DNA from 2 places in the Streptomyces sp. NPDC034103 genome. Region 2 is predicted to be linked to the other one. Evidence: riboswitches for the same ligand, from Rfam matches in the RefSeq annotation. Region 2 holds a riboswitch; the other holds the start of a gene.

Region 1 (14,606 bases), on a different contig from region 2:
CCGCCGGGGTCCATGAACTGCTGCGCGGGGAGGCCGTGCTCGTCACCGACGCCGAGGAAGTCGTGGAGCTGGTCGGTGACATGGGGGAGCTCGCCCCGGACCGGCGGGGGCCCGTCCTGCCGCGCGACCTGCTCGCGCCGGACGCCCGGCGGGTCGTGGCCGCGCTGCCGTCACGCCGGGCGGCGACCGCCGCCGAGGTCGGGCGGGGCGCGCAGACGACGGTGGACGACGCGATCGCGAGACTGTACGAACTCCGAGCACTTGGTTACGTCGAACGACACGGCGACGGCTGGAAGTTGACACGCCAGGCGATGATCTCCGTCCGGGACGGTGGACGTCGGTGTTGACCGAGCGTGTTCGGCCGTCCGAGGGAACCCCGAAAGCCTTGGGGTTTCCCGCAGTTGACCGAGGGGCGCGGTCACACAGAGCTATCGCCGCGACTCGGTGGGGCGGTCAACGGAACGTATCTGCGCACGCTCCCGGGCCCGTCCTTCGCGCACTGCGACACTCCAGTCACGCTACGCTCACGGGGATTCCGGCACAGACCGGCACCTCGGCATCGAACTCGACACCAGACAGACAGCTCCCCCAGGCAGCCCCACTTCACGGCAGAACGGCACAAGGCGACGAATGCCCCAGCACACCTCCGGGTCCGACCGGGCGGCGATCCCCCCAGCCGCCCGCGACGGTAGCGTGCGGCCGCCCGCTCCCTCGACGCTCGACGAACTGTGGCGTTCCTACAAGGCGACGGGCGACGAGCGGCTGCGGGAGCAGCTGATCCTGCACTACTCACCGTTGGTGAAGTACGTGGCGGGCCGGGTGAGCGTCGGTCTGCCGCCCAATGTGGAGCAGGCCGACTTCGTCTCCTCGGGGGTCTTCGGGCTCATCGACGCGATCGAGAAGTTCGACATCGACCGGGAGATCAAGTTCGAGACGTACGCGATCACCCGGATCCGGGGTGCGATGATCGACGAGCTCCGGGCGCTGGACTGGATCCCGCGCTCGGTGCGGCAGAAGGCGCGCAACGTCGAGCGGGCGTACGCGACGCTGGAGGCGCGGCTGCGCAGGACACCGAGCGAGCTCGAGGTGGCCAGCGAGATGGGGGTCGCGGTGGACGAACTCCACGCGGTCTTCAGCCAGTTGTCGCTGGCCAACGTGGTGGCGCTGGAGGAGCTGCTGCACGTCGGGGGCGAGGGCGACCGGCTGAGCCTGATGGACACGCTGGAGGACACCGCCGCCGACAACCCCGTCGAGGTGGCCGAGGACAGGGAGCTGCGGCGGTTCCTGGCCCGGGCGATCAACACCCTGCCCGAGCGGGAGAAGACCGTGGTCACGCTCTACTACTACGAGGGCCTCACCCTCGCCGAGATCGGGAACGTCCTCGGGGTCACCGAGAGCCGGGTGAGCCAGATCCACACCAAGTCGGTGCTGCAATTGCGGGCGAAACTGGCCGCCTTCGGTCGCTGACCTGGCCGGATGACCTTCGTCGGCGTGAGTGCCTCCCGTCGGGGACGGTCCGTCCGTAAAGTGGACGACGTGCCAAGGATTCGAGCGGCCTCCGTGGCCGAGCACCGGTCGATGCAGCGAGCCGCCCTGCTGGACGCGGCCCGGTCATTGCTGTCCGAGGGTGGGACGGAGGCGCTGACGTTCCCGGCTCTCGCCGAGCGGACGGGGCTGGCGCGGTCGTCCGTGTACGAGTACTTCCGGTCCCGGGCCGCGGTCGTCGAGGAGCTGTGCGAGGTCGACTTCCCGGTCTGGGCCGCGGAGGTCTCGGCGGCGATGGCCGCGGCGGACGGGCCCGAGGCCAAGGTCGAGGCGTATGTGCGGCGACAGCTCGCCCTGGTAGGGGACCGGCGGCACCGGGCCGTCGTCGCCATTTCCGCGAGTGAGCTCGACGCCGGGGCCCGGGAGAAGATCCGCGCCGCGCACGGAGGCCTGGTCGCGATGATCGTCGAGGCGCTGGCGGAGATGGGGCACACGGAGCCCCGGCTCGCCGCGATGCTGCTCCAGGGCGTGGTGGACGCGGCTGTGCGGAGGATCGAGCTGGGGGCGGCGGAGGATCCTCCGGCGATCACCGAGGCCGCGGTGACCATGGCGCTGCGGGGCGTGCGGGGCTGAGGCCCGCGGGGGCGGCTGAGGCGAGCGGTGTTGCTTGCCGCGCGTCTGCTGGGCGTCGGCCTCGGTGGGGGTGGGAGCGGCTCCCGTGTTGGCGAACCTCTGCCTGCGGCTGGGGCAGGTAGACGCCGAGGGGCGGTGGCTGTCTCGGCCGGTGCGGCGCCCGCAGCCAGGGCAGGGGGCGGTGCCGTCGGCCGGTACGGTCTCCGCCGAGCGCCCGGCTAGGGCAGAGGCACGCCGAGTACCGGTAGCAGTCTCGACGGGCCCCGGCGCAGCAGCCACGGTGGCAGCAGGGACAGTGGGTCCAGGTAGGTGGCGCCGCTCCGCAAGCCCCAGTGCACGCACGGGGCCGTGCAGTGGGAGCCCGTCGGTTCCACCGTGCCGATCACCTCGCCGGCCGCCACCTGGGCGCCCTTCTCCACCGTCGCCGTCACCGGTTCGTACGTCGTCCGCAGGTCCGTGCCCGTCAGGTCCACCGAGACCACCCCCTTTCCCGCCACCCGGCCCGCGAAGGCGACCCGGCCCGAGGCCACCGCTCGCACGGGTGTGCCCACAGTCGCCGCGAGGTCCACGCCTCGGTGACCGCGGCTGTAGGCCGTCGCCGGGGGTTCCCAGGCGCGGAGGACCGCCGGGCGCGTCCCCACCGGCCAGGCGCGGCCGATGGCCGGGACCGAGGGGTGCGGTGCCACCGGTGGTGGTGGAGCAGGGTCGCCTGCCACCGGGCCCGGGGTCAGCACCGGCAGCGCCAGTCCCAGCAGCAACGTGCACACGATTCGCTTCGCTCGCATGCCCGAACCGTCCCGCACGCGTGCCGATCATGGCCGGGACCTGTGGACCGGACCCCGGTTGTGGACAGCGGCGTCACCCGGTGCCCCGCGGGTCCCGTACACTTCTTCTGGCGATCCGGGTCACCGGGTCGACTTCGCACGCCCCGACACGGCGGTCGGCAACGACCCGTCCCTGTCAGCGCCCCTCGGTCCTTCGTGGCACGGCGCATGTGGGCGTCAGGTACATAACCGAGAAAAACAAGGAGAACGGCCATGGCCGTCGTCACGATGCGGGAGCTGCTGGAAAGCGGCGTCCACTTCGGTCACCAGACCCGTCGTTGGAACCCGAAGATGAAGCGCTTCATCTTCACGGAGCGCAACGGCATCTACATCATCGACCTGCTCCAGTCGCTGTCGTACATCGACCGCGCCTACGAGTTCGTCAAGGAGACCGTCGCCCACGGCGGCACGGTCATGTTCGTCGGCACGAAGAAGCAGGCGCAGGAGGCCATCGCCGAGCAGGCCACCCGCGTCGGCATGCCCTACGTCAACCAGCGCTGGCTGGGCGGCATGCTCACCAACTTCTCCACCGTCTACAAGCGTCTGCAGCGCCTCAAGGAGCTCGAGCTCATCGACTTCGAGGACGTCGCCGCCTCGGGTCTGACGAAGAAGGAGCTCCTGGTCCTCTCGCGTGAGAAGGCCAAGCTGGAGAAGACCCTCGGTGGTATCCGCGAGATGTCCAAGGTGCCCAGCGCCGTCTGGATCGTGGACACCAAGAAGGAGCACATCGCGGTCGGCGAGGCCCGGAAGCTCAACATCCCGGTCGTCGCCATCCTCGACACCAACTGCGACCCCGACGAGGTCGACTACAAGATCCCGGGCAACGACGACGCGATCCGCTCCGTCACCCTGCTCACCCGCGTGATCGCCGACGCCGTCGCCGAGGGCCTCATGTCCCGTTCCGGCGTCGCCACCGGCGACAAGGGTGAGAAGGCCGCGAACGAGCCGCTCGCCGAGTGGGAGCGCGACCTGCTCGAGGGCGAGAAGAAGGCCGACGAGGCCCCGGCCGCCGCCGAGGCCCCTGCTGCCGAGGCTTCCGCCGCTGACGCTGAGGCTGAGGCGCCCGCCGCCGAGGCTCCGGCCGCCGACGAGGCCCCCGCGGTCGAGGCCGACGCCACCGAGGCTCCGGCCGCCGAGGCCGAGCAGGCCTGACCCCTCACCCCTTCGGGTGTTCTGACGGCGGGGGCCCCACAGCCCCCGCCGTTGGCCCGTAGATCCTCAGACTTCGAGAGAGACTTCAAGAATCATGGCGAACTACACCGCCGCCGACGTCAAGAAGCTCCGTGAGCTCACCGGCGCCGGCATGATGGACTGCAAGAAGGCGCTGGACGAGGCCGAGGGCAACGTCGACAAGGCCGTCGAGGCGCTCCGGATCAAGGGCCAGAAGGGCGTCGCCAAGCGCGAGGGCCGCTCCGCCGAGAACGGCGCCGTGGTCTCCCTGATCGCCGACGACAACACCTCCGGTGTCCTGGTCGAGCTGAAGTGCGAGACGGACTTCGTCGCCAAGGGCGAGAAGTTCCAGGCCGTCGCCACCGCGATCGCCGAGCACGTCGCCAAGACCTCCCCGGCCGACATCGAGGCCCTGCTCGCCTCCGAGATCGAGGCCGGCAAGACCGTCCAGGCGTTCGTGGACGAGGCCAACGCCAACCTCGGCGAGAAGATCGTCCTGGACCGCTTCGCGCAGTTCGCCGACGGTTTCGTCTTCTCCTACATGCACCGCACCATGCCCGACCTGCCCCCGCAGATCGGTGTCCTGGTCGAGCTGGACAAGGCCGACGCCGAGCTGGCCAAGGGTGTCGCCCAGCACATCGCCGCCTTCGCGCCGAAGTGGCTCTCCAAGGAGGACGTGCCGGCCGAGGTCGTCGAGTCCGAGCGCCGCGTCGCCGAGGAGACCACCCGCGCCGAGGGCAAGCCCGAGGCGGCCCTGCCGAAGATCGTCGAGGGTCGCGTCAACGGCTTCTTCAAGGACGCCACGCTGCTCGGTCAGCCGTACGCGCTGGACAACAAGAAGTCCGTCCAGAAGGTTCTGGACGAGGCCGGTGTCACCCTGAAGCGCTTCACGCGTATCAAGGTCGGCATCTGAGTCCGTACCGCGTACGACGCCGGACCCCGATAGGGTCGTAGGCAGTCGTCCGGTACGCCGCCACGCACGCGCGCGGCGGACGACAGCAGATCTGACGAGGAGGCCATTGCCGCGTATGGGATGCGAGCCAGTTCCCACCGGCAATGGCCTTCTTCGTATGTGCGACCCCTTGAAAGAGGCGAGAACTCCATGACCACCAAGGCCCAGAAGAGCGACGACGGCAAACTACGCGGCCGGTTTCTGCTGAAGCTGTCCGGAGAGGCCTTCTCCGGTGGTGGGGGCCTCGGCGTTGACCCCGACGTGGTGCACAAGATCGCCCGCGAGATCGCGGCCGTCGTGCGCGACGGAGCGGAGATCGCGGTCGTCATCGGCGGCGGCAACTTCTTCCGCGGCGCCGAACTCCAGCAGCGCGGCATGGACCGCGCCCGCTCCGACTACATGGGCATGCTCGGCACCGTGATGAACTGCCTCGCCCTCCAGGACTTCCTGGAGAAGGAGGGCATCGACTCGCGCGTGCAGACCGCCATCACCATGGGCCAGGTCGCCGAGCCGTACATCCCGCTGCGCGCCGTGCGTCACCTGGAGAAGGGCCGTGTGGTCATCTTCGGCGCAGGTATGGGCATGCCGTACTTCTCCACCGACACCACCGCCGCCCAGCGCGCCCTGGAGATCGACGCCGAGGCGCTGCTGATGGGCAAGAACGGCGTGGACGGGGTCTACGACTCCGACCCGAAGACCAACCCCGAGGCCGTCAAGTTCGACTCCCTCAGCTACGGCGAGGTCATCACCCGCGACCTCAAGGTCGCCGACATGACCGCCATCACGCTGTGCCGCGACAACAAGCTCCCCATCCTGGTGTTCGAGCTTCTGGCGGAGGGCAATATCGCGCGCGCCGTCAAGGGTGAGAAGATCGGCACGCTTGTGGGTGAGCAGGGCAGCCGGGACTGACCCGGGACACACCCGGTCCCTGACCGGGGGATGGACAATGTCCTGCCGGTCCGGAACCGTGCAGGAAGAAGACGCGACGCAGCCGGCCGCCGCCCCACGCACATGGAACAGCAGCCGGGCCTACTCAAGACACGCAGGAGCAAGTGGTGATCGAAGAGACCCTCCTCGAGGCCGAGGAGAAGATGGAGAAGGCCGTCGTGGTCGCCAAGGAGGACTTCGCCGCGATCCGCACCGGCCGTGCGCACCCGGCGATGTTCAACAAGATCGTGGCCGACTACTACGGCGCGCCGACGCCGATCAACCAGCTGGCTTCGTTCTCCGTGCCGGAGCCGCGCATGGCGGTCGTGACCCCGTTCGACAAGACGGCCCTGCGCAACATCGAGCAGGCCATCCGCGACTCGGACCTGGGCGTCAACCCGAGCAACGACGGCAACATCATCCGTGTGGTGTTCCCGGAGCTCACCGAGGAGCGCCGCCGCGACTACATCAAGGTCGCCAGGAGCAAGGCGGAGGACTCGCGCGTGTCCATCCGCTCGGTCCGCCGCAAGGCCAAGGACGCGATCGACAAGCTCGTCAAGGACGGCGAGATCGGTGAGGACGAGGGCCGCCGTGCGGAGAAGGAGCTCGACGACGCGACGCACAAATACGTCGCTCAGGTGGACGAGCTCCTGAAGCACAAGGAAGCGGAGCTTCTCGAGGTCTGATGAACGACTCTTCCTGGGGGGCGCCGCCACAAGCCGGGTACTGGGGGCCGTCCGACCAGGGGCCTGTCCAGGGGGCTGCCCCGGCGGGTCCCACGTACGATGCGCCTGAGGCGCAGCACACTCGCCCCATGCCCATCGTGCCCGACGGACCCCGGTACGGGGACGACCAGGATGACGACCGGGGGGCCGCTCGGCTGAGCGGCCCCTTGTTCCGAGACGAGACCAGGTCGGCGCAGCCCCGCGCGGCGGCGCCGCAGAATCCGGAGCCCATGCACGACGCCCCGCAGCCGGCTCCCGCGCCGCAGAAGAAGAACGCGGGGCGGGACCTGGGTGCGGCCATAGGGGTCGGTGTCGGGCTCGGCGCGGTGATCGTCGCGTCGCTGTTCGTCGTCAAGGCCGCCTTCATCGGCGTGATAGCGGTCGCCGTCGTCGTCGGCCTGTGGGAGCTGACCTCCCGGCTCGAGGAGCGCAAGGGCATCAAGGCGCCCCTCGTTCCGCTGGCCGTCGGTGGTGCGGCGATGGTCGTCGCCGGGTACGTCCGCGGTGCCGAGGGCGCCTGGGTGGCGATGGCGCTGACCGCGCTGGCCGTCCTGGTCTGGCGGATGACGGAGCCGCCCGAGGGCTATCTGAAGGACGTCACCGCGGGGGTCTTCGCGGCGTTCTACGTGCCGTTCCTGGCGACCTTCGTCGCGATGATGCTCACCGCGGACGACGGTGCGTTCCGGGTCATGACGTTCCTGGTCCTGACCGTCGTCAGCGACACCGGGGCGTACGCCGTCGGCTGGCGCTTCGGCAAGCACAAGCTCGCTCCGCGCATCAGCCCCGGCAAGACCCGTGAGGGGCTGCTCGGCGCGGTGTCGTTCGCGATGGTCGCGGGTGCGCTGAGCATGCACTTCCTGATCGACGACGGCATCTGGTGGCAGGGTCTGCTGCTGGGTCTCGCGGTGGCGGCCAGCGCGACGCTGGGCGACCTCGGCGAGTCGATGATCAAGCGGGACCTGGGCATCAAGGACATGGGCACGCTGCTGCCGGGGCACGGCGGCATCATGGACCGGCTGGACTCGCTCCTGCCGACGGCCCCGGTCGTATGGCTGCTGCTGGTGCTGTTCGTCGGCTCCGGCTGATCCTTGTCGGGCCGGCCCGATGACTGCGAGGAGCCTCCGCTTCGGCGGGGGCTCCTGCCGTTTCCGCAAGGAGGCGGCAGGCCGGAGGTGGCGGTCGGAGGCAGGGGCGGGAAGGATCGCGCTGGACGACGGCATCGGCGCGGTGAGCAGGGGGGCGCATGGGGGTTCCGGAAAGCCTGGGCGGGCTTCGGGAGTGGCTGGAGAGGAACGGCGTCCCGCACACCTCATGGGGCACCGGCGGCACCAAGTCCGTCCGGCAGCTGTACGCCGAGATCGAGGCCGGCGAGACGACGCTGGAGGACGATCCGCCACTGCGCCGGGTCGACGTCGTCACCCTGCGCGTCCGGCAGGGCGGCCGGGAGCTCGTGGAGACCTCGCAGCTGATGAGCGACGGCACCGTGCGTCGACGGGACCGGCCTCCCGCCGAGAAGATCGTGCGCGGCGAGGACGCGGCCGCCGCCGCGCTGCGGTGCGTGGCCGAGGAGCTCGGCGTCCAGGGGCCGGGAGTCGTGCTGGGCCGCGTCCTCCGGCCGCGGGACCCTGACCGGCAGCCGTCCCCGTCGTACCCCGGCCTGCCGTCCGCCTACGTCTTCCACGAGGCCGAGGTCCACGTGCCCGGCCTTCCCGCCTCGGGCTTCTGGACCAGGGAGCGCGGCGACGGCTCGGTCTTCGCCCACCTGTGGGAGTGGCGGTAGCCTCGCGGACGCCGATCGGTGCACTCCGGTTGATCTGCGACACTGGTATGACCATGCCCAAGCCCGGAGAACTCATTTTCGTCGCCCCGCGCGGAGCCAAGAAGCCGCCGCGGCACCTTGCCGATCTCACTCCTGCCGAGCGCAAGGATGTCGTGGCCGAGATCGGTGAGAAGCCGTTCCGTGCCAAGCAGCTCTCGCAGCACTACTTCGCGCGGTACGCGCACGACCCGGCCGAGTGGACGGACATCCCCGCCGGTGCGCGCGGCAAGCTCCAGGAGGCGCTGCTTCCCGAGCTGATGACCGTCGTACGGCATCTGTCGACCGACCAGGGGACCACGCGCAAGACGCTGTGGCGGCTGTTCGACGGGACGCTCGTGGAGTCCGTGCTGATGCGGTACCCGGACCGGGTCACCATGTGCATCAGCTCGCAGGCGGGCTGTGGCATGAACTGTCCCTTCTGCGCCACCGGGCAGGCCGGGCTCGACCGCAATCTGTCCACCGCCGAGATCGTCCACCAGATCGTCGACGGGATGCGGGCGCTCCGGGACGGAGAGGTGCCGGGCGGGCCCGCGCGGCTCTCCAACATCGTCTTCATGGGCATGGGCGAGCCGCTCGCCAACTACAAGCGGGTCGCGCAGTCGATCCGCGCGCTCACCGATCCCGCGCCGGACGGGCTCGGGCTCTCGCAGCGCGGCATCACCGTGTCGACCGTGGGGCTCGTGCCCGCCATCCACCGGTTCGCCGACGAGGGCTTCAAGTGCCGGCTCGCGATCTCGCTGCACGCCCCCGACGACGAGCTGCGCGACACCCTGGTCCCCGTGAACACGCGGTGGAAGGTGCGCGAGGTGCTGGAGGCGGGCTTCGAGTACGTCGCGAAGTCGGGCCGTCGGCTGTCCATCGAGTACGCGCTCATCCGGGACATCAACGACCAGGCCTGGCGCGGTGACCGGCTCGGACGGCTGCTCAAGGGCAAGCCCGTGCATGTGAACCTGATCCCGCTGAACCCGACCCCGGGCTCCAAGTGGACCGCGTCGCGGCCCGAGGACGAGAAGGCGTTCGTCGAGGCGATCGCCGCGCACGGTGTGCCCGTCACCGTCCGGGACACCCGTGGGCAGGAGATCGACGGGGCCTGCGGCCAGCTCGCGGCCGGCGAGCGGTAACCTGATCCCGGTACGTACATCTTCATATTCCGACAGGGGAGCGCCACAGCGCTGAGAGTGCGGCACCGGCCGCAGACCCTCCGAACCTGGCCCAGGTCATTCTGGGTAGGGAGATCGGTCACCACTCGAGCTGTTGCGCCCTGCCCGGAGCCCTTCGGAGGCTGCCGGGCAGGGCCGCGTCTCTTCCTGGTCACCCCAGGAGGAATCCAGTGAGCATCACCAAGAAGGCCACGGTCCTCGCCGTCGGCTTCGGTCTCGTCGCGCTGTCCGCGTGCGGGTCGTCCGACAGCGGCGAGTCCGCCGGCGGCGAGTCCGCCGGCGGCTCCAAGACCGTCACGCTCGTCAGCCACAACTCGTGGGCCGTCTCCAAGGGCGTCCTCGCCGCGTTCGAGAAGGAGTCCGGCTACCAGGTCAAGGTCCTGGAGGACGGCGACGCCGGGCAGGCCGTCAACAAGGCCATCCTGACCAAGGACAACCCGCAGGGCGATGTCTTCTTCGGCGTCGACAACACCCTGCTGTCGCGGGCGCTCGACAACGGACTGTTCCAGCCGTACGAGGCCAAGGGACTCGACGCCGTCGACGAGCGGTACCAGCTCGACGGCGACAAGCACCGGGTCACCCCCGTCGACCACGGCGACATCTGCGTCAACTACGACAAGGCCTATTTCAGCGAGCACGAGGTGGCGCCGCCCGCCTCGTTCGACGACCTGGTCAAGCCCGCGTACAAGAACCTCCTCGTCACGGAGAACGCCTCCACCTCCTCGCCCGGCCTGGGATTCCTCCTGGGCACCGCCGCCAAGTACGGCGACAACGGGTGGGAGGGCTACTGGACCAAGCTCAAGGCCAACGGCGTGAAGGTCGTCGACGGCTGGGAGCAGGCCTACAACGAGGAGTTCTCCGGGTCCGCGGGCGGGAAGAAGGCCAAGGCCGACCGCCCGCTCGTCGTCTCCTACGCCTCCTCGCCGCCCGCCGAGGTGATCTACGCCGACCCGAAGCCCGCCACCGCGCCCACCGGGGTCGCCGAGGGCACCTGCTTCCGACAGATCGAGTTCGCCGGGCTGCTGAGCAACGCGCAGAACAGCGCGGGCGGCAAGGCGCTCATCGACTTCCTGATCGGCAAGAGGTTCCAGGAGGACATGCCGCTCAACATGTTCGTCTACCCGGTGACCGAGGGCGCGGCCGTGCCCGCCGAGTTCACGAAGTACGGGCCCGCCGCCAAGGACCCTCAGACCATGGCCCCGGCGAAGATCGCCGACCACCGTGACCAGTGGGTCAAGTCGTGGACCTCGCTCGTACTGAAGTAGCCCCCCGCAAGGGCCGGAAGAGGAGCGCGGCGGTACGGCTCGGCCTGATGGCCGTCCCCGTCGCGTTCTTCGGGCTCTTCTTCGCCTGGCCCGTCGCCGCGATCGTGGCGCGCGGGCTCAAGGCCGACGGGGTCTGGCAGTTCGGCCGGATCATCGAGGTGCTGGGCCAGTCCGACATCCGGCACGTGCTGTGGTTCACCACCTGGCAGGCCCTCGCCTCCACCGTCCTCACCCTGCTGCTCGCGCTGCCCGGCGCCTATGTCTTCGCCCGCCTCGACTTCCCCGGCAAGCAGATCCTGCGGGCCGTGGTCACCGTCCCCTTCGTGCTCCCGACGGTCGTCGTCGGTACGGCGTTCCTGGCGCTGGTCGGGCGCGGGGGACTGCTCGACGAGCTGTGGGGCGTACGGCTGGACACCACCGTGTGGGCGATCCTGCTGGCGCACGTCTTCTTCAACTACGCGGTCGTCGTGCGCACGGTGGGCGGGCTGTGGTCCCAGCTGGACCCGCGGCAGGAGGAGGCCGCGCGGATGCTGGGTGCCTCGCGCCCGCGGGCGTGGCGGCAGGTCACGCTGCCCGCGCTCGGGCCCGCGGTGGCCGCCGCCACCCTGATGGTCTTCCTGTTCACCTTCACCTCCTTCGGTGTGGTGCAGATCCTCGGCGGGCCGACCTTCTCCACCCTGGAGGTGGAGATCTACCGGCAGACCTCGGAGATCTTCGACCTGCCCACGGCCGCGGTCCTCACGATCGTCCAGTTCCTGGCCGTCGGCTCGATCCTCGCCCTGCACGCCTGGACCGTACGGCGACGGGAGACGGCCCTGCGCCTGGTGGACGCGTCCGGGACGGCCCGGCGGCCGCGCGGGGCGGGGCAGTGGGCGCTGCTGGGCGGGGTGCTGCTCACCGTCCTGCTCCTGCTCCTGCTGCCGCTCGCCGTGCTGGTGGAGCGCTCGCTCGACGCCCCCGACCTCGGCTACTACCGCGCCCTCACCCACAGCGACGGCGGGGTCTTCCTCGTCCCGCCCATCGAGGCGGTCGGGAACTCGCTGGAGTACGCCGTCGCCGCCACCCTCATCGCCGTGGTGATCGGCGGCCTCGCCGCGGCCGCGCTGACCCGGCGGGACGCGGGACGGTTCGTGCGGGGCTTCGACGCGCTGCTGATGCTGCCGCTGGGTGTGTCCGCGGTGACCGTCGGGTTCGGGTTCCTGATCGCGCTCGACGAGCCGCCGCTGGATCTGCGGGCCTCCTGGATCCTGGTGCCGCTCGCGCAGGCGCTGGTCGGGGTCCCCTTCGTGGTGCGGACCATGCTGCCCGTGCTGCGGGCCGTCGACCACCGGCTGCGGGAGGCCGCGGCCGTGCTCGGGGCGTCGCCCTGGCGGGTGTGGCGGGAGGTCGATCTGCCTTTGGTGCGGCGGGCGTTGCTGATCGCGGCCGGGTTCGCGTTCGCGGTGTCGCTGGGGGAGTTCGGGGCGACCGTGTTCATCGCGCGGCCCGACAACCCGACGCTGCCGGTCGCGGTGGCACGGCTGCTGGGGCGGGCCGGCGAGCTCAACTACGGGCAGGCGATGGCCCTTTCGACGATTCTGATGGTGGTGTGCGCGGTGGCGTTGCTGGTCCTTGAGCGGCTGCGGACCGATCGGACGGGTGAGTTCTGATGCTGCTGAGCCTTCAGGGCGCGACGGTCCGCTTCGGCGGCCGGGCCGTGCTGGACGGGGTCGACCTGGCGGTCGCCGAGCACGAGATCGTGTGTGTGCTCGGGCCCAGCGGGAGCGGGAAGTCCACGCTGCTGAGGGCCGTGGCCGGGCTGCAACACCTGGACGCGGGGCGGGTGTCGCTGGACGGGCGCGACCAGACGGCCGTGGCCGCGCACAAGCGCGGGGTCGGGCTGATGTTCCAGGACCACCAGCTGTTCCCGCAGCGGGACGTGGCCGGCAACGTGGCGTTCGGGCTGCGCATGCACGGCGTGGCCCGCGAGCAACGGGGCGACCGGGTGCGGGAGTTGCTCGACCTCGTCGGCCTTCCCGGCGCCGAGCGGCGGGCCGTAGCCTCGCTCTCCGGCGGTGAGCAGCAACGCGTCGCGCTGGCCCGGGCCCTCGCGCCGCGGCCCCGGCTGCTGATGCTGGACGAGCCGCTCGGGCAGCTGGACCGCTCACTGCGGGAGCGGCTGGTCGTCGAACTCAGGGAGCTGTTCGGGCGGTTGGGCACGACCGTGCTCGCGGTCACCCATGACCAGGGCGAGGCGTTCGCGCTCGCGGACCGGGTCGTGGTGATGCGGGACGGGCGGATCGCCCAGTCCGGTACACCGCTGGAGGTGTGGCAGCAGCCGGTGGACGAGTTCGTGGCCCGTTTCCTCGGCTTCGAGAACGTGGTGGAGGGCCTGGTCGGCGGCGAGGCCGCGGACACGCCCTGGGGGAAGCTGCCCGTGCCCGAGGGGGCCGCGCAGGGCGTCCGGAACCTGCTGGTGCGGCCGGCCGGGGTACGGCTCGTGGGCGCCGACGAGGGGTTGCCGTGCACGGTCACGGCACGGACGTTCCGGGGCACGCATGTCGCCGTGCGGCTGCGGCCGGAGGGGGACGCGCCGCGGCTGGAGGCGGCGTGCGCGCTGCGGGAGGCGCCGGAGGTCGGGGACCCGGTCGGGGTGGAGTTCGACGCGGCCGAGATCGTCGTACTGGACTGAGCCGCGCGGCGCCGCCGAGGGGCCGTACGACCGTGGCCCTCCGGAGGCCGTCGAAGGGCCCTACGACCGTGGCCCGTCCCCTGACGGAGGACGGGCCACAGCCGTACGGCGGGCGGGACGTCAGCGGCCGCTGCTCGCCCCACGGCGACGCAGGCCGAAGAAGACCGCGCCACCGCCGACGGCGACCAGGGCGACCGCGACACCGGCGATGACACCGGTGTTGGAGTTCGCGCCGGTCTCGGCGAGGTTGGACTCACCGGCGGCCGGGGTCGGGGCGTTGCTCGGCGTGGCCGCCGGGGCGGTGCTGTCGCTCTCCGAGGCCGACGGGGTCGGGCTCGGGCTCTCCTCCTCGGCCGGCGGGGTGGCGGAGTCCGACGGCGACGGGGTGGCCGTCGGGGTCGGGGACTCCTCCTCCGTCTTGCAGGCCGTGGAGGGGGTCGTCAGGTTCGGCTTGATGTCCTCACCCTTGATGTAGGGCAGGGCCTCGACGTGGACGCGGTACTCCGCGTTGGGCGCCCAGTCCTCCTCGAAGGTGATGGTCGTGCCCTCCTTGGAGCCCTTCACCTTCTGCTCGCCGACCTTGCGGACGTCGGCGTTCTTCTCCACGAGGTACACGGAGACGGTGGCCTCGACGCCGGCCTTGTCGACGTCGGTGACGGTGATGACGCCCTGGGTGCCTTCGCACTTGGCTTCGGCGGAGAACTCGTTGATGTTGCAGGCCAGAGCGTTGCCGGCGACACCCAGCGCGAGCGCGGCCGAGGCGGAGGCGACTCCGAGGACGCGAGCGGAACGGGCGATGGTGCGGCGGGATATGGACAGAACTGCCACGTTTGTCCTTACGGGATGCGCAAATGCGGGGGGTTGAGGGAGAAGTGATGGGACATCACGATCCCCACGAGACTCACAGGTTTATAAGCGCGCCATAAGAAGTGTCAACGTGTAGAGACTCTTTGGGCACTTGCTTTGCCGTCTTAT
Region 2 (14,606 bases):
CGGGCACCGACTGCGGTTCCTGCGTACGCCGGATCCAGGCGATCCTGGGCAGGGGCGCGTGCCCCCGCCGTGAGCTGGTCGATCAGGGCCAGCCGGTCCTCGCCGAGCTCGACGAAGCCGCTTGATCCGCCCCGCTCGCCCTCCCGTTCGGCTGCCCGATCGCCTTCCGGCTCAGCTCTCCGGCTGCTCGATCAGCTGGGCGATGTAGAGCGCCTCGCCGAGCTTCTCCAGAAGCTCCAGCTGGGTGTCGAGGTAGTCGATGTGGTGCTCCTCGTCCTCGAGGATCGACTCGAAGATGTTCGCGGACGTGATGTCGCCCTTGGCGCGCATCACCTCGATACCGCGCTTGAGGCGGTCGATCGCCTCGACCTCGATCTGCCGGTCGGCCTCGAACATCTCCTTGACCGTCTGTCCGACCCGGACATGGAACAGCCGCTGGTAGTTCGGCAACCCGTCCAGGAACAGGATCCGGTCGGTGAGCACCTCGGCGTGCTTCATCTCGTCGAACGACTCGTGGCGCGTGTACTTCGCGAGCTTCGTCCAGCCGAAGTTCTCCTGCATCTTCGCGTGCAGGAAGTACTGGTTGATCGCGGTGAGCTCGCCGGTGAGCTGCTCGTTGAGGAATTCGATGACCTCGGGGTCGCCCTGCATCGCAGAGGCTCCTTCCAACCGGGGGGAACTGGCAGGTTGCGCCGCATCCTTGCACCGGTATCGAAGATCGTCCAGTAAGTCTTCACTTAGTAAGTAAGGGCATGCTTAGTCCGGTTTGCGGCGAATCGGCCCGGGGCTGGTCCCGCGCACCGCCCGGGGTCTGTCAGGATGGAGTCATGGGTCAGTCGGTGGAACGCGAGTCAGGAGAAGCGGCACACTCCGAGCTTCCGCCGGGGCAGCGCAAGCAGCGCGGCTGGCCGGTCACGCACTACGGACCCGTCCCCAAGTTCCGGCCCGAGCGCTGGGAGTTCCGCGTCTTCGGTGCCACGGCGGACGGCGGCAAGGAGTGCTGGACCCACGAGGAGTTCACGGCGCTGCCGCACACCACCGTCGTGGCCGACCTGCACTGCGTGACGAAGTTCAGCATGCTCGGCGCCGAGTGGGGCGGCGTCCCCGCCCGGTCCATCCTCGAGATCGCCCCGCCCGCCCCGGCCGTCACCCATGTGATGGTGTGGGCGGAGTACGGCTTCAGCTCCAACCTGCGCCTCGCGGACTTCGCCGCCGAGTCCACGATCTTCGCCACCCACAAGGACGGCGAGCTGCTCACCGCCGAGCACGGCTTCCCGCTGCGGCTGGTCGTCCCTCATCTGTACGCCTGGAAGGGGCCCAAATGGGTCCGCGGCGTCGAGTACATGACCGCCGATCGCCGCGGCTTCTGGGAGGAGCGCGGCTACCACAACATCGGCGACCCCTGGAAGGAACAGCGCTACTCCTACCAGGAGGAGCCCGGGGACGGCCCCGAGCTCTGACTCCACGTGCCGGGGCTCAGTGGTGGTACTGGTGCACCACCGCGTGCCCCTTGCCGCGGCCGATCATCCACTTGTTGACCGGCGTGGTCAGGACGAAGGCGATGGCCAGCGCGATCGCCAGGGCGCCCCAGAACAGCGGGTCGGCGAGCTCGGCGTCCATGGCGCCCGGCCACAGCACGATCACGCCGTTGTCGACCAGCTCCATCACCGCGATCGACAGGGTGTCCGCGGCCAGCGCCACCTTCAGTGCGGCGCGCAGGTCGACACCCGCTTTCATGACGCCGCGCAGGGTGAGCGCGTAGCCGAAGAAGAAGGCCAGGATGATCGCCAGGATCAGGGTCGGGGTGTTGCCCCAGCCGAGCGCGGTGCCGATGACCATGCCGAGCACCTCGCCGATGGCGCACCCGGTGAGGCAGTGCAGGGTGGCCCGCACCGCCATGGACCAGCTGCTGCCGGCCTGATGGCCCTCGTGTCCGTGGTTGCCGTGGTTCCCGTGGTTCCCGTGGTGAGCGTGCTCTGTGTGCGCGTTTTGCTGCATGACTGCCCCCAGCGTCAGGTAACGGTTCCTGCATTGAGCGGAACCGTATACCCCCCAGGGGTATTCCCCAAGGACTTACCCGTCGCGGAGTTTCTTCAGCCGCTCCACGTCCGCGGCGTGCCCCTCCTTGCCGCCGGGGGTCTCGATGATCAGCGGTACGCCCTCGGTGGCGGGGTGGGTCATCAGCGCCCGGAACGGGTCCTCGCCGATGTGGCCGGCGCCGATGTTGGCGTGCCGGTCCTTGTGGGCGCCCACCACGTCCTTGGAGTCATTGGCGTGGATCAGCTTCAGGCGGCCCTCGCCGACGGTGTCCACCAGCAGGTCGAGGGTCCGGTGCATGCCGGAGGGGCCGGTCAGGTCGTGGCCCGCCGCGAAGACGTGGCAGGTGTCGAGGCAGATCCCGAGCCTGGGGTGGGCGTCCAGGGCCTCGAAGTACGGCCCGAAGTCCCAGGTCCGCGAACAGAGCGAGGACCCCTGTCCGGCGGTCGACTCCAGCAGCAGGAACGGGTCGTCGTCGTGGGTGAGCTCGTCGAGCAGCGGCAGCATGTACTCGCGGACCTGCTTGAGCGCGACGGACCGGTCCCGACCGCCGGTCGCGCTGCCCGTGTGCACGACCACGCCGAGCGCCCCGATCTCCCGGCCGCGGCGCAGTGAGTGCCGCAGGCTCTCCACGGACCTCTCCACCGTCGCCTCGGTGTGCGAGCCGAAGTTGATCAGGTACGGGGCGTGCACGTACGCCGGGATCGACTCCGCCGCGCAGGCCGCGCGGAACTCCTCGTCCTGCCGCGGGTTGCCGGCGGGTGTGGCCCAGCCGCGCGGGTTGGCGACGAAGACCTGCACGGTCTCCGCCTGGAGATCACGGGCATAGGACAGACCGACGGAGTTCAGACCGCCGGCCACGGGGACGTGCCCGCCGACGGGGTTGCGCTGAGTCATCACCCGCTCAGGGTGTCATGCGAGCTCGGGGGCGCTGTCGGGGGTGCTGGTGGCAGAGGGGCGAGGGTGCCGATGTGAGCGGCCCCCGGTCCGCGCGGTCCCCCCGGGTCCCTCCGGCCCCCGGTCCCCGCGGCGGCCGTGTCAGCGGATCTCGATCGTGATCGTCGAGCCCTTGGGGGCCGTCTGGCCGCCCTCCACCGACTGGTTCTTGACCGTGTCGCCGAACAGGCCGAGGAGGCCGCGGTCCTCGTCGACCTCGAATCCGGCGCCCTCCAGCTCGGCCTTGGCGTCGTCGACGCTGTCGCCGACCACGTCCGGGACCTCGACCATCTCGGGGCCCTTGGAGATCGTCAGCGTCACTGTGTCACCCTCGGTGGCCTCGCTGCCGTCCTTCGGGGTCTGCGCGGCGACCAGGCCCTTGTCGTACTCCGAGGTGACCTGCCGGGAGGCGACCTTCACCTTCAGGCCCGCCTCCGCCAGGTCCGCCTTGGCGTCCTCCAGGCTCTCGCCGGTGACGTCGGGGACGTCCACCGGGCTGCCCTTGCTGACGACCAGCGCGACCGCCGTGCCCGCGCGGAGCGTGGTCCCCGCCGCCGGGTCAGTGCCGATGACGAAGCCCTTGATGACGTCCTCGCTGAACTCCCGGGTCACCATGCCCGGTTCGAGGCCGTCGTTCTCCAGCCGGGTCTTCGCCTTGTCGAGCCGGTAGCCCTTCAGGTCGGCCAGGTCGACGGTGTCGGGCCCCTTGGAGATGGTCAGCGTCACCGAGTCGTTGCTCCGTATGCGGGTGCCGACCGTCGGGTCCGAGCTGATGACCCGGCCGCGCTTGACGGTGTCGCTGTACTCCCGCTTCACCTTCCCGGCCTCGAGCCCGGCCTCCTCCAGCCGGTCCCGGGCCTGCGCCTCGGTCTTCTCCACCAGCGGCGGGACCTTGGTGAACTGGCCGGAGTTGATGTACCAGACGCCGGCGCCGACCCCGAGGATCAGCAACAGGGCGGCCACGATCGCGAGCGGACCGCGCGGGCGGCCCGAACGGCGCCGGGGCGGCGGGGGCGGGGGCGACTGGAGGCGGCTCGTGCGGTTGAGCGCGGGCTCCGCGTCCTCGTCGACCGGCAGGGGGCGCGGCACGGTCAGCGACCGCGGGATCACGCTGGTGCGGTTCTCGGCGTTGCTGTGCTGGGCGGTCAGCGCCTGCGGCGGCATCAGGTCCAGCTGGCCCTCGCTGAGCGCGGAGCGGGCCTCGATGGCGTGCGCGAGCAGGGCCACCGCGTCGTACGGGCGAAGGTCCGGGGTGCGGGCGGTCGCGGAGGCGACCAGCTCGTCCAGCGCGAACGGCAGGCCCGGCACGACGGCCGAGGGCGGCGGGACGTCCTCGTGGAGGTGCTTGTAGAGCACGATGGCGGGGGACTCCCCGTCGTGCGGCTTCTCGCCGGTCAGCATCTCGTACAGCACGACACCGCACGCGTAGACGTCCACGCGGGCGTCGGTGGCACCCGGCTGCTCGATCTGCTCGGGCGCGAGATAGGAGACGGTGCCGAGCACGGCACCGCTGGTGCTGGTGACGGTGTCGACGGACCGCACCAGCCCGAAGTCGGCGACCTTGACCCGGCCGTCGTCCCCTATCAGGACGTTCTCCGGCTTCATGTCCCGGTGCACGAAGCCCGCGCGGTGCGCGGCGCCGAGCGCGGCCAGCACCGGCTCCAGGATGTCGAGCGCGGCCCGCGGCTGCAGCGCCCCGCGATCGCGCAGCACGTCACGCAGGGTGCAGCCGGCCACGTACTCCATGGCCAGGTAGACGTACGACCCGTCGGTGCCCTGGTCGAAGACCTGCACCACGTTGGGGTGGGCGAGCCGGGCGACGGACTTGGCCTCGCGGATGAACCGGTCCACGAAGGTGCCGTCGGCCGCGAGGCCCGGGTGCATCACCTTCAGCGCGAGCACGCGGTCGAGGCGGGTGTCCACGGCCCGGTAGACCGTGGCCATCCCGCCGACCGCGATCCGCGCGTCCACGCGATAACGCCCGTCGAGCACCTGCCCGACCAAAGGGTCCTGAAGGGTCGTATCCACGCAGGTGAGTGTACGAGCCGCGACTGACAGGGCCGCCGGTTCGGGCGAGATCGGGGCGGGACTGAAGCCGTCCTGTGACGGACGCCGCAACGACTTCCGGCCCTTCTCGAACGTACGTTCAGAACGCGGGGCGTTCCGGATCGAGGCGCGCCAACCCCTCGGCGGGCGACGAGGCTTCGGCGAAGTGCCGCCGCGGGATGCGCCCCGCGCGGTGCGCCAGCCGACCCGCCTCCACCCCGTGCCGCATCGCGTGGGCCATCAGCTCCGGCTCCCGCGCCCGCGTCACCGCCGAGGCGAGCATCACACCCGCGCACCCCAGCTCCATCGCGAGCGCGACGTCCGACGCCGTCCCGGCGCCCGCGTCCAGGATCACCGGCACGCGCGCGTGCTCGACGATCAGCTGGAAGTTGTGCGGGTTGCGGATGCCGAGCCCGGAGCCGATCGGGGAGCCGAGCGGCATGATCGCCGCACAGCCCACGTCCTGAAGCTTCCGGGCCAGCACCGGGTCGTCGTTGGTGTACGGCAGCACCGTGAAACCGTCGTCGACCAGCGTCTCCGCCGCGTCCAGCAGCTCGATCGGGTCCGGCAGCAGGGTGCGCTCGTCGGCGATGACCTCCAGCTTGACCAGGTCGGTGCCGAGCGCCTCGCGCGCGAGACGGGCCGTCAGCACGGCCTCGCCCGCGGTGAAGCAGCCCGCGGTGTTGGGCAGCACCCCGATGCCGAGCCGGTTCAGCACCGACAGCACCGAGCCGTGCACGTTCGGGTCCACGCGGCGCATCGCGACCGTGGTCAGCTCGGTCCCGGAGGCGACCAGCGCCCGCTCCAGCACGTCCAGGCTCGGCGCCCCACCGGTGCCCATGATCAGACGGGACGAGTACGTCGTACCGCCCAGGAGGAAGGGATCGTCGGCCATGGGTCAGCCTCCCTGGACGGCGGTGAGGACCTCGACGCGGTCTCCCTCGGCGAGGGGCGTCGAGGACCACTGTCCGCGCGGGACGACGGTTTCGTTGAGGGCGGCCGCCACGCCGGAGGGCGCCGGGGTGAGGGCCCGTACGACGGTGTCGAGAGCCGTGCCGGGAGCGAACTCGCGCGGCTCGCCGTTGAGGGAGATGTTCATGCGGGCTGCTCCACGAGTTCCCTGAATCGCCTGGGGGTGAACGGGCGCACCTCGTCGGGGAGTTCGCCCGTGGTCAGGACGTCGGCCAGCGCGTCACCGGTGACGGGTGTGAGCAGCACGCCGTTGCGGTAGTGGCCGGTCGCCAGGAGCAGCCCGGGCAGCTCGGTCGGCCCGAGCAGCGGCGCGTTGTCCGGCGAGCCGGGACGCAGCCCCGCGCGGGTCTCCGTCAGCGGCAGCTCGGTGATGCCGGGGACCAGCTCATGGGCGTCGCGCAGCAGCTCGTACACCCCGCCCGCGGTCACCGTCGTGTCCCAGCCCAGCTCCTCGCTGGTCGCTCCGACCACCAGCTCGCCGTTCTCGCGCGGCACCAGGTAGACCTGGCTGCCGCGGACCACGGCCCGCACGGTCCGGTTCAGGAAGGGCGCGTACCTCGGCGGCACGGTCAGCCGCAGCACCTGTCCCTTCACCGGCCGCACCGGCGGCAGTACGGCGTCCGGGACCCCGGCCAGCCGCCCGCTGAGGCTGCCGGCCGCCAGTACGACCTGTCCCGCGTCCAGCCGTGTGCCGTCCGTCGTCGTGAGGCCGGCGGCCCGGTCCCGTACGACCTCCAGGCGCTCGGCCCAGGCGCGGTGGAAGACCACGCCCGCGCGCTCACAGGCGGCCAGCAGCGCCTTGACCAGCCGCCGCGGGTCGATCTGGTGGTCGCCGTCGACCCGCAGACCGCCGCGCACCCCCGGCGCGAGCATCGGCTCCAGACGCCGGCACTCGCGCCCGGACAGCCACTCCGACTCCAGGCCCGACTCCCGCTGGAGGGCGTGCAGTTCGCGCAGGTGGGCGCGGTCGTCGGCGTCCAGGGCGACGGCGAGCGTGCCGCAGCGGCGGTAGCCGAGGTCCTGGCCGGTCAGCTCGGTCAGCTCGGCCGCGAACCCCGGATAGCGGCGGGCCGAGGCGAGGTTCAGGCCCAGCAGGGTCTGCTCGCCGTAGTGCAGTTCCGTGACGGCGGCCAGCATCCCGGCGGCCACCTGGGCGGCCCCGCCGCCGGGTTCGGGGTCCACGACGGCCGTGGCGAGACCGCGCTGCGCGGCCCGCCAGGCCGTGACCAGGCCGATGATGCCGCCCCCGACGACGAGGACGTCTGACGTACGTGAGGACATGGGCGTCCAGCCCCTCCCTTCGCCGGCATGACCCGGATCAGGTTCGTACGGTCGGAGGCCGCCCAGCCTCCCTCTCAGCCCGGTGCGTCCGGGCTCCCGCGAGTGCTCTACGTTGGCCACCCTAGCCCGCCGAGCATCGCCTTTGTAAGGGAGCCCACGGTCATGCCCCGCTCGCTGGACGGCCTCGTCCTCGCCCCCGTCGCCGACCAGGACCCAGGTCAGGTGGGCACGCGCACCCGCTTCACGTACCACGAGAAGGACGGCGAGATCTGGGCCGAGTACGCGGGCGGGGACGTCGTGCGGGGGCATCTGGTGGGCACCCGGGAGGGGGACCGGCTCGACTTCCGGTACGTCCAGCTGAGGCAGGACGGGACGACCGCGTCCGGGCACTGCGCGTCCACGGTGGTCGAACTCCCGGACGGGCGCGTGCGCCTGGAGGAGACCTGGGAGTGGGAGTCACGGCCCGGCAGCGGGACGAGCGTCGTGGAGCAGATCGCGGCAGGTGTGGAGCAGGTCACTGCGCACGACTCCTGACTGACAAATTGTCAGTTGTCTATGGTGATCAGGTGAGCGAGGACACGCAGACGCAGGCACAGGCGCAACGGCGGGTCGTGGTGGTCGGCGCGGGCATGGCCGGCGTGCAGACCGCGGTGGCGCTGCGCGAACAGGGCTTCACCGGCACCGTGACCCTGATCGGCGCGGAACCGCACCAGCCGTACGACCGGCCGCCGCTGTCCAAGGCGGTACTGCTCGGCAAGGCCGAGGGCTCCGCCTTCGACGTCGACTTCGAGGCGCTCGGCATCGGACTCGAACTCGGCCGTGAGGTCCTGGGCGTCCGCCCCGCCGAGCACACCCTGGACACCGAGTCCGGGCCCGTGCCGTACGACGTCCTGGTCCTCGCCACCGGTGCCGAACCGATCCCGCTGCCCGGCGCGGAGGGCGTCCCCGGCGTCCATCTGCTGCGCACCCTCGACGACGCCGACCGGCTGCGGCCGGTGCTCGCCCGGCAGCACGACATCGTGGTGGTCGGCGCGGGCTGGATCGGCGCCGAGTTCGCGACCGCCGCGCGTGAGGCGGGCTGCTCGGTCACCGTCGTGGAGGCCGCCGAACGGCCGCTCGCGGGGGCGCTGCCCGCGGAGGTGGCGGCGCCGATGGGCGCCTGGTACGCCGACGCGGGCGCCGAGCTGCGCACCCACGCGCGCGTGGCGCGTGTCGAGCCCGGCACGGTCGTCCTCGACGACGGCACCCGGCTGCCCGCGGGCGCCGTGGTGGTCGGCATCGGCGCCCGCCCCGCCACGGCCTGGCTGGCCGGCTCGGGCGTCGAGCTCGGCGCGCACGGCGAGGTGGTGGCCGACGACGGGCTGCGCACCTCCGTGCCGGACGTGTACGCGGTCGGCGACTGCGCGTCCTTCCCCTCGGGCAGGTACGGCGAGCGCCTGCTGGTCCACCACTGGGACAACGCCCTCCAGGGGCCGCGCACGGTCGCGGCCAACATCATCGGCGAGACGCCCGCGGTCTACGACCCGGTGCCGTACTTCTGGTCCGAGCAGTTCGGCCGCTTCGTCCAGTACGCCGGGCACCACGCCTGCGCCGACGCGACCCTGTGGCGCGGCGACCCGGCCGGGCCGGCCTGGTCGGTGTGCTGGCTGCGCGAGAACCGCCTGGTCGCCCTCCTCGCGGTCGGCCGGCCCCGGGACCTGGCCCAGGGGCGGAAGCTGATCGAGGCGGGCACGGAACTGGACCCGGAGCTGCTGCTCGACCCGGCGCGGCCGTTGAAGGCGGCGACGGCGTAGGGCGCGGAGGCGAGGCGGCCGGAGGGGGCGCGGGGAGGCGGACCGCGGGGGAGTCGGAACGCCCTGGTCGGAGGGGTCCGGCTTCCTCCTGTCAGTGCGGGATGGCAGGCTTGATGTCGTGACCGAGATTGACGCAAAGATCGATGCTCTCGTGCCCGCCTGGCTCACCCTCCCCGACATCGCGGAAATCCTCGATGTCGAGGTGACGCGTGTGCGGCAGCTGGTCAGGGAGGGCCAGCTCATCGCCGTACGCCGGGGTGAGAACCGCGCGCTGCACGTCCCCGCCGCCTTCATCGACGGGGCCGAGCAGAAGGTCGTCAAGGGCCTCACCGGGACCCTGACGCTCCTGCGGGACGACGGCTTCAGCGACGAAGAGATGCTGGAGTGGCTCTTCACCCCCGACGACAGCCTGCCCGGCACCCCCGCGCAGGCACTCAGCGAGAACCGCGGCACGGAGGTGAAGCGCCGGGCCCAGGCGCTCGCCGTCTGATCCGGGCGCGGAGAGAACCGAACACCGTCTGACGTACGGGCGGGGCCCCGCGGGCCACGGTCGCGGGAGACTGCGGCCGTGGCGCGGCGGCGATGGAGTGGCGGCCGGTCCCGTCGGGGCGGGCCGACCGCACGAGAACCGGCGCGCACCGCCGCGGCTGTGCGCCTGTGGTTCACTACGCCCGGTCCGCCGAGGCCGACCGCAGCGGTCCGCGGCCCGTACGCCATCCACACCGGGGGACACCCATGCCCGTCACGTCCGACACCGCCGCCCGCGCCCAGCTCGCCGACGCCCGGCTCTATCTGTGCACGGACGCCCGCAAGAAGCAGGGCGACCTTCCCGAGTTCCTGGACGCCGTCCTGGCCAACGGCGTCGACTTCGTCCAGCTGCGCGACAAGACGCTGGAGGCGGACGAGGAACTGGGCCTGCTCGCGCTGTTCGCCGACAAGTGCCGGGAGCACGGCAGGACCCTGTCGGTGAACGACCGCGCCGACGTGGCGCACGCCGCCCGGGCCGCCCACCCCTGGCCCCCCGCGATCCTGCACCTGGGCCAGGGTGACCTCCCGGTCCCCGCGGCCCGCGCGATCCTCGGCGACGACATCCTGGTGGGCCGCTCCACGCACTCCGAGACCGAGGCCGCCGCGGCCGCCGTCCAGGAGGGCGTCGACTACTTCTGCACCGGCCCGTGCTGGCCCACGCCCACCAAGCCCGGCCGGCACGCCCCCGGGCTGGACCTGGTCCGGTACACCGCCGCCCTCGGCACCGACCGTCCCTGGTTCGCCATCGGTGGCATCGACCTGGGCAACCTGGACGAGGTACTGGCGGCCGGGGCCCGGCGGGTCGTGGTCGTGCGGGCCATCACGGACGCGGACGACCCGGGCGCGGCGGCGGCGGAGTTCGCCAAGCGGCTTCGGGAGGCGGTGTGAGGGGGTGTGAGGCGGGCGGGCGGTCCGGCGTGAGCCCGGGGGTGGACGGCCCGGGTGTCCGAGGGGTGGACAACAAGTCGACAAAAAGGGCAAATTTCCCCGATCCGGTTGGGTGACCGTCACCCCCTGGCTAACCTGCCGGTATGGCCCTCGGAACCGCATCCACCAGGACGGACCGCGCACGCACCGTGCGCGACATGCTCGCCACGGGCAAGACGACGTACTCCTTCGAGTTCTCGGCGCCGAAGACCCCCAAGGGCGAGCGGAACCTGTGGAGCGCGCTCAGGAGGGTCGAGGCGGTCGCCCCGGACTTCGTCTCGGTGACGTACGGCGCCGGCGGTTCCACGCGCGCCGGCACGGTCAAGGAGACCCAGCAGATCGTCGCCGACACCACGCTGACGCCGGTCGCCCACCTCACCGCGGTCAACCACTCCATCGCGGAACTGCGCAACATCATCGGCCAGTACGCCGACGCCGGGATCCGCAACATGCTGGCCGTGCGCGGCGACCCGCCCGGCGACCCCATGGGCGAGTGGGTGGCGCATCCGCAGGGCCTGACCTACGCGGCCGACCTCGTCCGGCTCATCAAGGAGTCGGGTGACTTCTGTGTCGGCGTCGCGGCCTTCCCGGAGATGCACCCGCGCTCCGCGGACTGGGACGCCGACGTCACGCACTTCGTCGACAAGTGCCGGGCCGGCGCCGACTACGCCATCACGCAGATGTTCTTCCAGCCGGAGTCCTATCTGCGGCTGCGCGACCGGGTCGTGGCGGCCGGTTGCGCGACCCCCGTCATCCCCGAGGTCATGCCGGTGACCAGCGTGCGGATGCTGGAGCGGCTGCCGCAGCTCAGCAACGCGGCCATCCCCTCCGTCCTGAAAGAGCGGATCCTCACAGCACAAGACGATCCGGCCGCTGTACGCTCCATTGGCATCGAATTCGCCACGGAGTTCTGCGCGCGGCTGCTGGCCGAGGGAGTGCCGGGACTGCACTTCATCACGCTGAACAACTCCACGGCGACGCTGGAGATCTACGAGAACCTGGGCCTGCACCACCCACCGCAGGCCTAGACCGGCCGCACGGACATACGACACACTGCGTAGCGGCTACTGGGAGAGGGGCGTACATGGGCTGGACGGTCCTCTACATCGCGTTCGGAGGCGTCGCGCTGTGGCTGCTCGGCGAGGTGCTGCTGCAGTACAAGGCGCGTCTGCGCTGGCGACTGCTCGCCTTCGCGGGCTTCGTGGGCGTGGTGCTCGGCGTCCTGATCCCCTCGGTGATCGTCATCGGCCTGGGCGCGGCCGCCTTCGCGGTCGGCCAGACCTACGTCACCCTCTCCTTCCGCCGCGGCTTCGAGCAGGGCTGGGCGGTCAACCCGCCGGAGGCCCTGGGCGGCCTGGTCGGCGGCAAGCGCGCCGGCCGCCGCGAGCGAGGCCGCGCGGAGCCCACCCTGGAGGTCTCCGACCTCCAGGCGACCGACACCGGTTACGGCGACGCCGCCACCTACGCCTCGGACACGTCCGGTTACGGCCACGACGACTACGACCGCGACGACGTCTTCACGCCCGCCCGTCCCGTCGCCGCCCCGGCCGCCGAGACCACCGCGGTCTACGAGCCCCAGCCCCTGCCCGACGACACCGGCTCCTACGGCGTGTACCGCGACGGCTCCTACGCCGGCCAGAGCCAGCCCCAGGGCCAGGACCAGGACCAGTACGCGACGGCCGCCCAGGGCGCCGACCAGCCCTACGGCTACGACGGCTACACCGGTTACGACCAGCAGAACTACGGCTACGACATGGCCGGCCAGCAGCAGTACGCCGCCTACTCCGACCCGTACATCGGCACCCAGACCTACGGCGGCTACGACACCTCCTACGGCGGCCAGCAGAGCTACGGCCAACAGGCCTACGGCCAGGACCAGTACGGCAACCCCACCTACGGCGGGGAGACCCCGGCCGGCGGCGTCTGGGTCCCGCAGCAGCGCACCGACGAGACGTACGGCGGCGAACTCCCGCCGGAACAGCAGCAGTACCCCCACCAGGACAACAGCCGGCAGGGGAACGGCTACGACGAGCAGTACCGCTTCTGACCGACGGTCACGCAGCGGACCGCTACCGGCCGGCGGCTCCGGGGCACCGCTTCTGACCGACGGTCACGCAGAGGTCCGCCGTCGGCCGGCGGTCACTGCGAACCCCGGAAGTCCGGGCCCTCCACGATCAGTCCGGCGACCAGCGCGCCCGACATGCCCGCGTGGGGCAGCCCCCCGCCGGGGTGCGACCAGCCGCCGACGGCGAACAGCCCGTCGAGCGCCGTGGTGTTCGCCGGGTGCAGCAGACGCCCCTCGGCCGCCGCCAGCGCCGGGGCCGGAACCGCGCCGCCCGCCGCGCCGGTCGCCTCCGCGATGTCGGCCGGTACGCGGACCTCGTGCCAGAGGAGGCGCTCGCGGAGGTCCGGGACGGCCCGTTCCGCGGCGGTGATCAGCTTCTGTGCGTGATCACCGAAGACCTCGGACTCCGGCCACTTCCGGCCCGGGAAGGCGGGCACGGTCGCGGTGAGGGTGATCGCCTCATGGTCCGCGTCGGGGACGAGAGCGGGGTCGTCGGGGCGCAGCACGGTGAGCGTGGGGCGCGCGTCCAGCCCCCGCGTCGGCCCGAACAGCAGATCCAGCTCGCGCTCCCGGTCCTCCGCGTGGACGACCGTCCGGTGCGCCGCCCCCGCCGGGCGCCCGCCCCGCAGCGCCAGCAGCACCGTCATACGGCTCGGCGACCCGGGCACCGCGGGGACGTCACCGCTCCCGCGCGCGCCGGCGCCCCGCACACAGCGGTCCAGCACCTCGGGGGCGACGCCGGCGACCACGAACTCCGCCTCCACCGGCGTCCCGTCGGCCAGCTCGACACCCGCCGCCCGGCCGTCCTTCTCCAGCACCCCGGTGACCTCGGCACCGAAGTGGAACTCCACCCGGCGCGCCACACACCTCTCGTACACCGCGCGCGCCAACTCCCTGATGCCGCCGCGCACATACCAGGTACCGAAGGCGTGCTCCATGTACGGCAGCACCGCCGCGCTCGCCGGGGCGACCCGCGGGTCCAGCCCGTACGCGAGGGCGTGGCTCTCCAGGAGCGCGGTGAGCCTGGCGTCGCGCAGCTCCCAGGCGCCCACCTCGGCGAGCGTGCCGGCCCGGCGGGTGCGCAGCAGCTTCTTGTGGGGGACCGACGGATAGGGCTCGCGGTCGGCCAGCACCGACCAGTTCGGCCAGAGCGGCTCCTCCAGCAGCGGTCTGCGGGTGCGGTCCCAGGCCTCGCGGGCCCGGACCAGGAAGTCGCCCCAGCGGGCGCCCGCGCCCGAGCCGAGCGCCTCGTCCAGCGCCGCGACGACGCCCGCGCGCGAGGCGTTGGGCAGCGAGGCCTCGGTGCCGTCCGCGAAGAGGTGGCGTGCGGACGGGTCGACCTGGACCAGCTCGACGACCGACTCCAGCGGCTCCTTGCCGGTCTTGACGAACAGGTCGCGGTAGACCGCGGGCAGCGGCAGCAGTCCGGGACCGGTGTCGAAGGCGAACCCGTCGCGCTCGAGGCGGCGCACCGCACCGCCGTAGGTCTCCGTACGCTCGTACACCGCCACCCGGTGGCCCGCGACGGCCAGCCGGGCAGCGGCCGCCATCGCGCCCATCCCGGCGCCGATCACCGCAATCCGTGCCATGCCCGCGACTTTATCGGCCGCCACTGACAGCCCCGGCCGCGGGCGGTGCCGGCGGGCTGTCGGGGGTCACCAGTGCGGCGGGGGCCCGGTGCGGCCCGCGAGCCGCTTCTCCTCCCGGCGTTGCGCCCGGCGCCGCAGGAACCGGCGGATCCGGGAGATCAGGAAGACGAGTATCACCAGCCCGCCGATCAGCAGCACCGCCGCGATGATCGCCGCCGCCTCCGGATGGAACATGGCGAAGGTGACGAGAGCGCCGACGCCGAGGTCCTCGGCCAGGCTCACGATCACGTTGCTCATCGGCTCCGGCGAGGTGTTCACCGCCATCCGCGTCCCGGCCTTGACGGCGTGGCTGGCCAGCGCCGTCGAACCGCCGACCAGGCCCGCGACCGCGTCGTTGAGCGAGCCGCTCTGCCCGGCGAGCACCGCGCCGAC

The links. A riboswitch is a leader RNA that binds a small molecule or an ion and turns the genes downstream of it on or off. The one in region 2 is predicted to bind thiamine pyrophosphate.
Region 1: linked by a shared signal. The riboswitch ahead of ACZ56U_RS31225 (thiamine ABC transporter substrate-binding protein) and the one ahead of thiO (glycine oxidase ThiO) in region 2 are both predicted to bind thiamine pyrophosphate.

The regions. Positions count from the first base shown of each region.
Region 1 is NZ_JBVISS010000015.1:118,318-132,923, reverse strand. Features, by position in the region: gene dprA (DNA-processing protein DprA) at 1-347, shown strand, start outside; gene whiG (RNA polymerase sigma factor WhiG) at 631-1,467, shown strand; gene ACZ56U_RS31270 (TetR/AcrR family transcriptional regulator) at 1,561-2,118, shown strand; gene ACZ56U_RS31265 (M23 family metallopeptidase) at 2,337-2,903, opposite strand; gene rpsB (30S ribosomal protein S2) at 3,156-4,094, shown strand; gene tsf (translation elongation factor Ts) at 4,189-5,025, shown strand; gene pyrH (UMP kinase) at 5,215-5,973, shown strand; gene frr (ribosome recycling factor) at 6,120-6,677, shown strand; gene ACZ56U_RS31240 (phosphatidate cytidylyltransferase) at 6,677-7,801, shown strand; gene ACZ56U_RS31235 (hypothetical protein) at 7,960-8,496, shown strand; gene rlmN (dual-specificity RNA methyltransferase RlmN) at 8,550-9,656, shown strand; TPP riboswitch at 9,681-9,786, shown strand; gene ACZ56U_RS31225 (thiamine ABC transporter substrate-binding protein) at 9,866-10,960, shown strand; gene ACZ56U_RS31220 (ABC transporter permease) at 11,008-12,609, shown strand; gene ACZ56U_RS31215 (ABC transporter ATP-binding protein) at 12,609-13,631, shown strand; gene ACZ56U_RS31210 (LAETG motif-containing sortase-dependent surface protein) at 13,752-14,459, opposite strand; gene ACZ56U_RS31205 (LOG family protein) at 14,606-14,606, opposite strand, start outside.
Region 2 is NZ_JBVISS010000019.1:47,772-62,377, forward strand. Features, by position in the region: gene ACZ56U_RS34700 ((2Fe-2S)-binding protein) at 1-125, shown strand, start outside; gene bfr (bacterioferritin) at 172-651, opposite strand; gene ACZ56U_RS34710 (sulfite oxidase-like oxidoreductase) at 828-1,460, shown strand; gene ACZ56U_RS34715 (DUF4396 domain-containing protein) at 1,477-1,998, opposite strand; gene ACZ56U_RS34720 (deoxyribonuclease IV) at 2,074-2,934, opposite strand; gene pknB (Stk1 family PASTA domain-containing Ser/Thr kinase) at 3,076-5,001, opposite strand; gene ACZ56U_RS34730 (thiazole synthase) at 5,120-5,914, opposite strand; gene thiS (sulfur carrier protein ThiS) at 5,918-6,118, opposite strand; gene thiO (glycine oxidase ThiO) at 6,115-7,272, opposite strand; TPP riboswitch at 7,270-7,382, opposite strand; gene ACZ56U_RS34745 (avidin-fold protein) at 7,435-7,806, shown strand; gene ACZ56U_RS34750 (NAD(P)/FAD-dependent oxidoreductase) at 7,902-9,065, shown strand; gene ACZ56U_RS34755 (Rv2175c family DNA-binding protein) at 9,184-9,555, shown strand; gene thiE (thiamine phosphate synthase) at 9,801-10,481, shown strand; gene metF (methylenetetrahydrofolate reductase [NAD(P)H]) at 10,625-11,548, shown strand; gene ACZ56U_RS34770 (SCO2102 family sporulation regulator) at 11,605-12,567, shown strand; gene ACZ56U_RS34775 (phytoene desaturase family protein) at 12,660-14,174, opposite strand; gene ACZ56U_RS34780 (DUF4126 domain-containing protein) at 14,241-14,606, opposite strand, start outside.